One region of the Paenibacillus sp. FSL H8-0168 genome, then DNA from elsewhere that is predicted to be linked to it. Evidence: a T-box and tRNA genes for the amino acid it is inferred to sense, from the RefSeq annotation. Region 1 holds a T-box; the other holds one or more tRNA genes.
What was found. The T-box of region 1 lies ahead of ileS (isoleucine--tRNA ligase). A T-box ahead of a tRNA ligase gene usually reads a tRNA of that ligase, here a tRNA-Ile.

Region 1 (5,119 bases):
CGCTCCGAGCACTTGCAGCACATAAATAATGGTAGCGGCAAAAAAAGTAAAACCTAGCGCGATGCCGATTCCCCGGGAAACGCCTGATATTAGATTTAGCCAGAGTAATCGCCAAGGCTTATTCAGCAGCAAAGCGTAATCTGCAATACGTGTCCGTTCCATCTGCTCTGACACAGCACGTATCAGCTTTTCAACACGACTTAATTGCTCTGCCTGATTACCTGTTTTGCTTTTATCTGCGGCTACGGCAGCCCCTTCTCCGTTCACCCCTCGGAGACTCCTTCCCTGTCTACGCCTTGATCGTGCCGTCATATGCACAATCCCCCTTTCCCATGGCTGCCCTGAACGCAGCAAACGAGCCGAAGCACGTAACGGAGAAAACCCGTTTCCGATGCTTAGGCTCGTTTTTATATGCTGCCTGTTATTGTATTATGGGAAAGGGGGCTTGTAATTATTCCCCAATATGAACGCCGATGGTTTTACCGTTCACTTCCACATGTTCTGCCGGTTCGGCTTGACCAAATGTCACAGTAGTAACCAATACGTTCTCACGCAACACAGAGTCGAAGCTTTCGATGGCCAGACGCAGCTCATTATCTACATCCAACGTCAACGCCACATACTTTTCAATCGGCAGATCCAGTTTTTTACGATAATCCTGTACCGCACGAACCACTTCACGTACCCAGCCCTCTTGCTCCAGCTCCGGTGTAATGTCTGTGTTCAACGCTACCGTTAAGCCATAACCGGAAGCAGAAGCGAAGCCTTCTTTCGCTTTTTTCTCCACCAGCAATTCTTCGGCCGTAACTTGCAGTTCTTCACCTTCTGGAGAAGCGACGTTTAACACTCCTTTTTCTACAACAGAACGGGTATCCTCAGCAGACATTCCTTTGAAAAAGTTTTGTAGGAAACCGACATTTTTGCCGTATTTCTTGCCTGCTACTTTCAAATTCAGTTTCAGTGTAAAATCTACAAAGCCGCTATCGTCCGTCTCCACATGAATATGCTTCACGTTAATCTCATCTTTGATGATTTCCTCATAGCCACTCAGTTCAAAGTCCTGATCCATGGACAGAATCAACTCGGACAACGGTTGACGCGTTTTCAAACCCGTTTCGTTGCGGACGTTACGCGCCAATTCGACGACACGGCGTGCCGTTTCCATATCTCGTTCCAGTTCCAGATCGATCAAGGATTCATTGGCAGTCGGATAATCATCCAGATGAACACTTTCCCCGTTGCTTAGGTTGAGGTAAATATCCTCTGCAAGCAGTGGTGTAAACGGCGCAAGCAGTTTGGCAGTCGTTAACAGCACTTCGGTCAGTGTACGGTATGCATCCAGCTTATCTTCTGTAAGACCATTGCCCCAGAATCGGTCGCGTGAACGACGGATATACCAGTTGCTCAGCTCATCCACAAACGACTCAATCGCTTTGGATGAGTTCAGGAAGTCATTTACAGCCAGCGCTTTGTCCACTACCAAAATCAGGCTGTTCAGACGGGACAAAATCCAACGATCCAACTTATGAGCCGATGGTTTGAACGGATGCTGTGCCGGATCAAATCCGTCGATATCCGCATACAAGGTCAGAAAAGCATGTGTATTGACAAGCGTATCCACCAGCTTCGATTTAGCCTCACCTACAATGCCTTTGGAAAAACGTTTGCTATTCCATGGTGCACTATCTGACAGCAATGCCCAGCGGAAAGCATCTGTACCATACTCGTCAATCACTTCCCACGGATCAATAACATTACCCTTGGATTTGGACATTTTCTGCCCCTGCTCATCCAGTACATGGCCTGTCGCCATGACAGCTTTATAAGGAGCTTTGCCAGTCAGCATAGTCGAAACCGCAAGCAAGCTATAGAACCAGCCACGAGTCTGGTCAATCCCTTCACAGATCATATCTGCCGGAAATTGCTGCTCGAACGTTTCATTATTTTCAAAAGGATAATGATGCTGCGCAAACGGCATGGAGCCACTATCGAACCATACGTCGATTACTTCCGGTGTACGAGTCATTTCGTATTTACCGCATTGACTACGAACCTTAATATCATCTACATATGGTTTGTGCAGCTCGATGTCCGCAGGTACATCGCCAATCGCACGTTCCCTCAATTCAGCAATACTATGTGGAGCGAACTGTTCTCCAGTTTCTTCACAAACCCAGATGTTTAGCGGTGTACCCCAATAGCGATCACGACTGATGTTCCAATCCACCAGTTCCTCCAAAAACTTGCCAAAACGTCCTTCACGTATATGCCCCGGGTACCATTCGACTTCGCTGTTGTTGGCAATCAATTGATCCTTGATCGCAGTTGTTTTGATAAACCAGCTGTCCATAGCATAGTACAATAATGGAGTATCGCAGCGCCAGCAGAACGGATAGCTATGCTCGTATTTTTCCTTGCTGTACAGCAAACCTTTTTCGGACAGCATTTTAACAATATCCACATCACAGTCTTTCACAAAACGGCCTGCAAAATCAGTGATTTCCTCTACATAGTTACCTTGAAGATCCACTACGTTGATGAATTCAACACCATTTTCACGGCATACCCGGTAATCATCCTCACCATGCGCCGGAGCCATATGAACGATACCTGTACCGCTGGAGTCTGTTACGAACTTCGCACCCAGAATCTGATTACCCTTCTCAACCTGAAAATACGTAAATGGCGGGATATACGTTTGGCCAACCAGTTCTGAACCGGATAGCGTGCCAATCACTTCATGATCGCCTTTAATTACATCCTCAACCAGATTTTTAGCAACGATGTATACACCGTCTTCCTGCTTCACACGTGCATATTCCAGTTCAGGGTTGACAGCGAGCGCCACGTGACTCGGCAAGGTCCAAGGCGTTGTCGTCCAAGCCAGTACATATTCACCACTGCTATGCAGCTTGAATTTAGCCGTGGCGCTCAGATCCTTCACATCTTTGTAGCCCTGCGCTACTTCATGAGAACTTAGCGTCGTTTGACAATCCGGGCAATATGGACTCACACGATGACCACGATACAGCAGATCTTTTTCATGAATCGTCGCCAAAATGTTCCATACGCTCTCGATATAGTTATTATCCAATGTAATGTACGGGTTATCGAGGTCTGTCCAGTATCCGATCGCTTCGGTTAAATCACGCCATTGTTGCTCATACTCAAACACGCTCGCCTTACATTTTTTAATAAACTTTTCAACGCCGTATTCTTCAATTTCAGGTTTGTGGGAGATTCCCAGCTGCTTTTGTACACCCAATTCCACCGGCAAGCCATGCGTGTCCCAGCCTGCCTTACGTACGACGCGGTATCCCTTCATTGTCTGATAGCGACCGACGAAATCCTTAATTACACGGCCCAGCACGTGACCAATATGCGGTTTACCGTTAGCTGTTGGTGGGCCTTCATAAAACACAAAATTTGGCTTTCCTTCACGATTTGTGATGGATTTACGGAATGTGTCCTCCTGCTTCCATTTGCTCAGGATGCGTAGGTCACGAGACCGTGCTTTTTCTTTAACATCCACTCTGTTCATACCGTCATACTCCCTCTCTACTCATCATTGATTTCTCTAGCATTTCCTAAAAAAAGCAACAAAAAAAGCCCCATCCCTGTAAAGGGACGAGACTGTGCTCGCGTTACCACCCTGATTCCGTAAAAACAGACCATTAAAAATACAGTCTCATCACGGCTCTCTGAGCCCCACTCAACTACAGCAGGGCGCCATTATAACGCATGGCAAACGGTGATTGCTTACACACGCCATAAATCTTAAGCGCTTCAGCTCACTTCTCCGGGAGGATCTTCGGTCATGTTCTGAACGTTGGCTTGCACCGGAAGGCCAACTCTCTGAGGGACAAATCATGACGTACTCGTTCCCATCAACGAATTAAACATGTTAAATTCATCGAAATCAGCAACATCGTTGCCTTGAATAACAATCATCAGCCTACAGACGGATAATCATTGAATTCAGTATAGTATTTACAGTTATAGCCTGTTTAAAGATAAAAGTCAACCCTAACAAAGCCTAATAAAAGCTTGTCAGAAATGAAATTAGTAAATTTCTTTCATCTCACGCTCGCGCTCCAGTACTTCGCGTTCCCGGTTTTCAAGTGCTTCCCAGCCGTCTTGGCTTAACAAGTCAAGCTGTGCTTCCACCAGTGTACGAAACCGTGCTCGGTAAATCGATGCCTGCTTCTTCAGTTCTTCAACCTCCAACGCGATCTTGCGGGATTTGGACAATGCTTCGTTCACAATACGGTCCGCATTTTTTTCCGCTTCCTTCACGATCAGTTGGGATTCTTTCTTGGCGTTGTTACGAACTTCATCTGCGGCTTCCTGCGCTACGATAATCGTCTTACTCAGCGTATCCTCAATCGTCGCGAAATGATCGAGCTTCTCCTGTACGTTTAACAACTCGGTGCTCAGTTCTTTATTTTCACGAATAACGCCCTCGTAATCTTTGATCACCTGATCCAAAAATTCATTAACCTGATCCTCATCATAACCGCGAAGCCGGCGGGCAAATTCCTTGTTATGTATATCCAATGGCGTTAATGGCATGCCGTCCACCTCCTATAAGATTGACAAAAAATACATTTTCCGCGTCACGACGCTCACTATCATCTATCGGTCATCATACCCCGTTTTGTGAATACTGTACAGAGCAAAATCGTTCCAGTTCTTCGCTATAGCTTAATTCTTTCGACAGAAAGCTCGTGATTCCTGCCTACTGCTATACAAACTTACCAATTTTGACACGGAATCTTCCCTTTTTTGTCATCCCGTCTGTTTCAAGCACTTTGAAACGCCCAAAACCCTGCATGGAAATAACGTCCCCCGCTTTAAGTGGAGTAGATGGATTCTCCTCCACCTTCCAATTTACCCGGCACCGTCCCGCCCGAATCGGTGTTAATATTTTACTGCGGCTTAGCTTGTACACATCGCTGGCAATACCGTCCAAGCGCAAAGAAGCGACCGTCAGATCTAGCGCCTCTAATGCAACTTCCTTCGTTCGCAGACTCGCTACAGGCAATAGTTCTGTCCATACATGAACACGATGTACCTGCTGCAAATGCATCGTCATAAAACCACCGATCTCTGAAGCTAC
Region 2 (5,119 bases), 2.4 Mb from region 1:
ACTATTGGGTGAATACTACGATCGTTCCGTTTATGGACGAGGAAGGTAAACCCTATCAGTACTTAGCGATCCGCAATGAGGTCACTAAACTGAAGAAAGTAGAAGCAGAACTCCAATCTATGATGACGCAAGTCATGCAAATACAGGAAGAAGAACGTAAACGCTTTTCAAGAGAGCTGCATGATGGGATAGGACAAAGCTTGTTTTCACTTATTATCCAATTGGATAGCCAACTTGCCGAACAACCTAGTGCTACTCTGGAGAATCTTCGTTCGCAGGTGACCGACATCATCAAAGATGTTCGTGGTCTAGCGTGGGAACTTCGTCCCTCAGTTCTGGATGATCTGGGTGTCGTCCCAGCCATAAGAACCTATATTGAAAACTTCTGTTCTCATTACGGGATTGAGGTGCATTTTCAATGCACTCTACGTAAACGGGTTGATATTCGCAAGGAAATTGCAATTTATCGGATTGTACAGGAGGCATTAACGAATGTAGCCAAATACGCAGATGTAGCAGTGGCATATGTCGACGTTGAGGATCAAAATGAAATGATACAAGTGACCATTCGGGATGAGGGCATTGGATTCTCTGGAAAGTCCCAAGGAGAGGGAGTTGGATTGTTCAGTATGGAAGAACGAGCTAGAGGGGTAGGGGGATTTATGAGCATAACCTCTGCTCCAGACAAGGGAACCTCCATCCAGCTGACCATTCCCGTGTAAAAACTGTCCACTAGATCGGTTATCGGTGCATGCCAGTTGTATGATCAGAACGATATACACCGATACCGAAGATTATGGATAATCAACACATTGTGGATTACATGAGGATAAATACAAAAAAAGAGAGAGCTCTGTCCCCAGACAGGCTCTCTTTATTTATAAGGTGTCACCACTGAGGCAACAAGAATCCGCTATAGCAAAAAGCGGGTGATGGGAATCGAACCCACGCTACCAGCTTGGAAGGCTGGAGTTCTACCATTGAACTACACCCGCAAATCAGTATCGGGATGACACGATTTGAACATGCGACCCCCTGGTCCCAAACCAGGTGCTCTACCAAGCTGAGCTACATCCCGACATTATACATTTTTTTAAGAAATGGCGCGCCCTGAGAGATTCGAACTCCCGGCCTTTTGATTCGTAGTCAAACGCTCTATCCAGCTGAGCTAAGGGCGCATATTAAATTCCATAATGAGTAGTCAAGGCGCCACCCAGATTTGAACTGGGGAATGAAGCTTTTGCAGAGCTTTGCCTTACCACTTGGCTATGGCGCCGTATGGATAATGGAGCGGACGACGGGAATCGAACCCGCGACCCTCGCCTTGGCAAGGCGATGCTCTACCGCTGAGCCACGTCCGCAAAATATGGTGCGGTCGAGAGGACTCGAACCTCCACGGGGGGTTAGCCCACACGGACCTGAACCGTGCGCGTCTGCCAATTCCGCCACGACCGCAAAATAATTATAAATGGTGAGCCATGAAGGACTCGAACCTTCGACACCCTGATTAAAAGTCAGGTGCTCTACCAACTGAGCTAATGGCTCTTAATGGCTGGGGATATAGGATTTGAACCTATGCATGACGGAGTCAAAGTCCGTTGCCTTACCGCTTGGCTAATCCCCAATAGATTAAGAATAAAGGGCGGCCGATGGGGCTTGAACCCACGAATGCCGGAGTCACAGTCCGGTGCGTTAACCACTTCGCCACGACCGCCATATGATTATGAAAAGACTGGTGGAGGATGATGGATTCGAACCACCGAACCCGTAAGGGAGCAGATTTACAGTCTGATGCGTTTGGCCACTTCGCTAATCCTCCAAAATGGTGCCGGCGAGAGGACTTGAACCCCCAACCTACTGATTACAAGTCAGTTGCTCTACCAGTTGAGCTACACCGGCACATTACTCAATTCCCACTTGAAAGGTGGCTCGGGACGGAATCGAACCGCCGACACGAGGATTTTCAGTCCTCTGCTCTACCGACTGAGCTACCGAGCCATATTTTATTTTATTACTACACCATATAATCCGCACTATATATGCCAATTATATATGAAGTTAAAATGGCGGAACTGACGGGATTCGAACCCGCGATCTCCTGCGTGACAGGCAGGCATGTTAGGCCTCTACACCACAGTTCCAGAGGCATTTCCAACAGGAAATTAATTGCGGGGGTAGGATTTGAACCTACGACCTTCGGGTTATGAGCCCGACGAGCTACCGAACTGCTCCACCCCGCGACATTAAAAGGCATTTCTCAAATTTTCTTATGGTGGAGGCTGAGGGGATCGAACCCCCGACCCTCTGCTTGTAAGGCAGATGCTCTCCCAGCTGAGCTAAGCCTCCATAATATGACCCGTAGGGGATTCGAACCCCTGTTACCTCCGTGAAAGGGAGGTGTCTTAACCCCTTGACCAACGGGCCTTGAAAAATAAGTTCTGGTTTCAATAAATTTATGGCGGAGAGAGAGGGATTCGAACCCTCGCACCACTTTCGCAGTCTAACCCCTTAGCAGAGGGTCCCCTTATAGCCACTTGGGTATCTCTCCGAGTAGCGGCAGAGGGGATCGAACCCCCGACCTCACGGGTATGAACCGTACGCTCTAGCCAGCTGAGCTACGCCGCCACCTTATATATAAAATTTAGAAATATTCAAAACATGGCTCCCCGAACAGGACTCGAACCTGTGACAACTCGATTAACAGTCGAGTGCTCTACCAACTGAGCTATCAGGGAATATTGGTGGAGCCAAGCGGGATCGAACCGCTGACCTCCTGCGTGCAAGGCAGGCGCTCTCCCAGCTGAGCTATGGCCCCAATCTTTTTGTTATTCTGGAAGTGGTGGGCCTTAGTGGACTCGAACCACCGACCTCACCCTTATCAGGGGTGCGCTCTAACCAGCTGAGCTAAAGGCCCTAACATGCAAAACTTCATTATCCTTTGAAGGATATCGCTTGGCGACGTCCTACTCTCCCAGGACCCTGCGGTCCAAGTACCATCGGCGCTGGAGGGCTTAACGGTCGTGTTCGGGATGGGTACGTGTGGAACCCCTCCGCTATCGCCACCAAACATGAATTTACATCGTAAATTCTACCGTACGGTTATTCAGTTCATCACTTATCGTGTGAATGAATAGCCATGCGCTTGTTGTATGTATTTCTACATACCTTCAAGGTTACACCCTGAAAACTGGATCCGAAACTCATTTGCGTTTTATTCTTAGGATAAGCCCTCGACCGATTAGTATTGGTCAGCTCCATGCATTACTGCACTTCCACCCCCAACCTATCTACCTCGTCGTCTTCAAGGGGTCTTACATACTGGGAAATCTCATCTTGAGGGGGGCTTCACGCTTAGATGCTTTCAGCGCTTATCCCTTCCGTACATAGCTACCCAGCGGTGCTCCTGGCGGAACAACTGGTACACCAGCGGTACGTCCATCCCGGTCCTCTCGTACTAAGGACAGCTCCTCTCAAATTTCCTACGCCCACGACAGATAGGGACCGAACTGTCTCACGACGTTCTGAACCCAGCTCGCGTACCGCTTTAATGGGCGAACAGCCCAACCCTTGGGACCTACTTCAGCCCCAGGATGCGATGAGCCGACATCGAGGTGCCAAACCTCCCCGTCGATGTGGACTCTTGGGGGAGATAAGCCTGTTATCCCCAGGGTAGCTTTTATCCGTTGAGCGATGGCCCTTCCATGCGGTACCACCGGATCACTAAGCCCGACTTTCGTCCCTGCTCGACTTGTAGGTCTCGCAGTCAAGCTCCCTTCTGCCTTTGCACTCTTCGAATGATTTCCAACCATTCTGAGGGAACCTTGGGGCGCCTCCGTTACTCTTTAGGAGGCGACCGCCCCAGTCAAACTGCCCACCTGACACTGTCCTCGCACCGGATCACGGTACCAAGTTAGAACCTAGATACGATCAGGGTGGTATCCCAAGGATGCCTCCTCTCAAGCTGGCGCTCAAGATTCTACGGCTCCCACCTATCCTGTACAGATCGTACCCAAATTCAATATCAAGCTGCAGTAAAGCTCCATGGGGTCTTTCCGTCTTGTCGCGGGTAACCTGCATCTTCACAGGTATTAAAATTTCACCGGATCTCTCGTTGAGACAGCGCCCAAGTCGTTACGCCATTCGTGCGGGTCAGAATTTACCTGACAAGGAATTTCGCTACCTTAGGACCGTTATAGTTACGGCCGCCGTTTACTGGGGCTTCGGTTCATAGCTTCGCCCCGAAGGGCTTACCACTCCCCTTAACCTTCCAGCACCGGGCAGGCGTCAGCCCGTATACTTCGCCTTGCGGCTTCGCACAGACCTGTGTTTTTGCTAAACAGTCGCTTGGGCCTTTTCACTGCGGCCCCCTCGGGCTATTCACCCTACCGAGGCACCCCTTCTCCCGAAGTTACGGGGTCATTTTGCCGAGTTCCTTAACGAGAGTTCTTCCGCGCGCCTTAGAATTCTCTTCTCGCCTACCTGTGTCGGTTTGCGGTACGGGCACCTTCTCCTGGCTAGAGGCTTTTCTTGGCAGTCTGAGATCATGACCTTCGCTACTACAATTTTCGCTCCCCATCACAGCCCAGCCTTAACGATGTGCGGATTTGCCTACACATCAGCCTCACTGCTTAGACGGACATCCATCAGTCCGCGTCACTACCCTACTGCGTCACCCCATTGCTCATAACGGATTACGGTGGTACAGGAATTTCGACCTGTTGTCCTTCGACTACGCCTATCGGCCTCGCCTTAGGTCCCGACTTACCCTGAGCGGACGAACCTTCCTCAGGAACCCTTAGGCTTTCGGCGGATCTGATTCTCACAGATCTTTTCGTTACTCATACCGGCATTCTCACTTGAATGCAGTCCAGCGCTCCTTACGGTACACCTTCAACCCGCATTCAACGCTCCCCTACCCCTGATGCATTGCATCAAGCCATAGCTTCGGTGGTGTGTTTAGCCCCGTTACATTTTCGGCGCAGAGTCACTCGACCAGTGAGCTATTACGCACTCTTTCAATGGTGGCTGCTTCTAAGCCAACATCCTGGTTGTCTGTGCAACTCCACATCCTTTCCCACTTAACACACACTTGGGGACCTTAGCTGATGGTCTGGGCTGT

Region 2: it encodes a tRNA-Ile, which carries the amino acid that the T-box ahead of ileS (isoleucine--tRNA ligase) is inferred to sense. The anticodon was not compared.

Annotation. Positions count from the first base shown of each region.
Region 1 covers NZ_CP151948.1:3,808,416-3,813,534, forward strand. The annotation lists gene MHI21_RS16765 (DUF5665 domain-containing protein) at 1-312, opposite strand, end outside; gene ileS (isoleucine--tRNA ligase) at 452-3,541, opposite strand; T-box leader at 3,621-3,900, opposite strand; gene MHI21_RS16775 (DivIVA domain-containing protein) at 4,063-4,572, opposite strand; gene MHI21_RS16780 (YlmH/Sll1252 family protein) at 4,745-5,119, opposite strand, start outside.
Region 2 covers NZ_CP151948.1:452,093-457,211, reverse strand. The annotation lists gene MHI21_RS02115 (PAS domain-containing protein) at 1-722, shown strand, start outside; tRNA gene MHI21_RS02110 (tRNA-Gly) at 925-995, opposite strand; tRNA gene MHI21_RS02105 (tRNA-Pro) at 1,005-1,078, opposite strand; tRNA gene MHI21_RS02100 (tRNA-Arg) at 1,102-1,178, opposite strand; tRNA gene MHI21_RS02095 (tRNA-Cys) at 1,205-1,276, opposite strand; tRNA gene MHI21_RS02090 (tRNA-Gly) at 1,287-1,361, opposite strand; tRNA gene MHI21_RS02085 (tRNA-Leu) at 1,368-1,455, opposite strand; tRNA gene MHI21_RS02080 (tRNA-Lys) at 1,470-1,545, opposite strand; tRNA gene MHI21_RS02075 (tRNA-Gln) at 1,550-1,624, opposite strand; tRNA gene MHI21_RS02070 (tRNA-His) at 1,642-1,714, opposite strand; tRNA gene MHI21_RS02065 (tRNA-Tyr) at 1,734-1,819, opposite strand; tRNA gene MHI21_RS02060 (tRNA-Thr) at 1,824-1,899, opposite strand; tRNA gene MHI21_RS02055 (tRNA-Phe) at 1,926-1,998, opposite strand; tRNA gene MHI21_RS02050 (tRNA-Asp) at 2,065-2,141, opposite strand; tRNA gene MHI21_RS02045 (tRNA-Met) at 2,167-2,240, opposite strand; tRNA gene MHI21_RS02040 (tRNA-Val) at 2,271-2,346, opposite strand; tRNA gene MHI21_RS02035 (tRNA-Glu) at 2,353-2,424, opposite strand; tRNA gene MHI21_RS02030 (tRNA-Ser) at 2,457-2,548, opposite strand; tRNA gene MHI21_RS02025 (tRNA-Met) at 2,552-2,625, opposite strand; tRNA gene MHI21_RS02020 (tRNA-Asn) at 2,660-2,735, opposite strand; tRNA gene MHI21_RS02015 (tRNA-Ala) at 2,740-2,815, opposite strand; tRNA gene MHI21_RS02010 (tRNA-Ile) at 2,838-2,914, opposite strand; rRNA gene rrf (5S ribosomal RNA) at 2,951-3,067, opposite strand; rRNA gene MHI21_RS02000 (23S ribosomal RNA) at 3,219-5,119, opposite strand, start outside.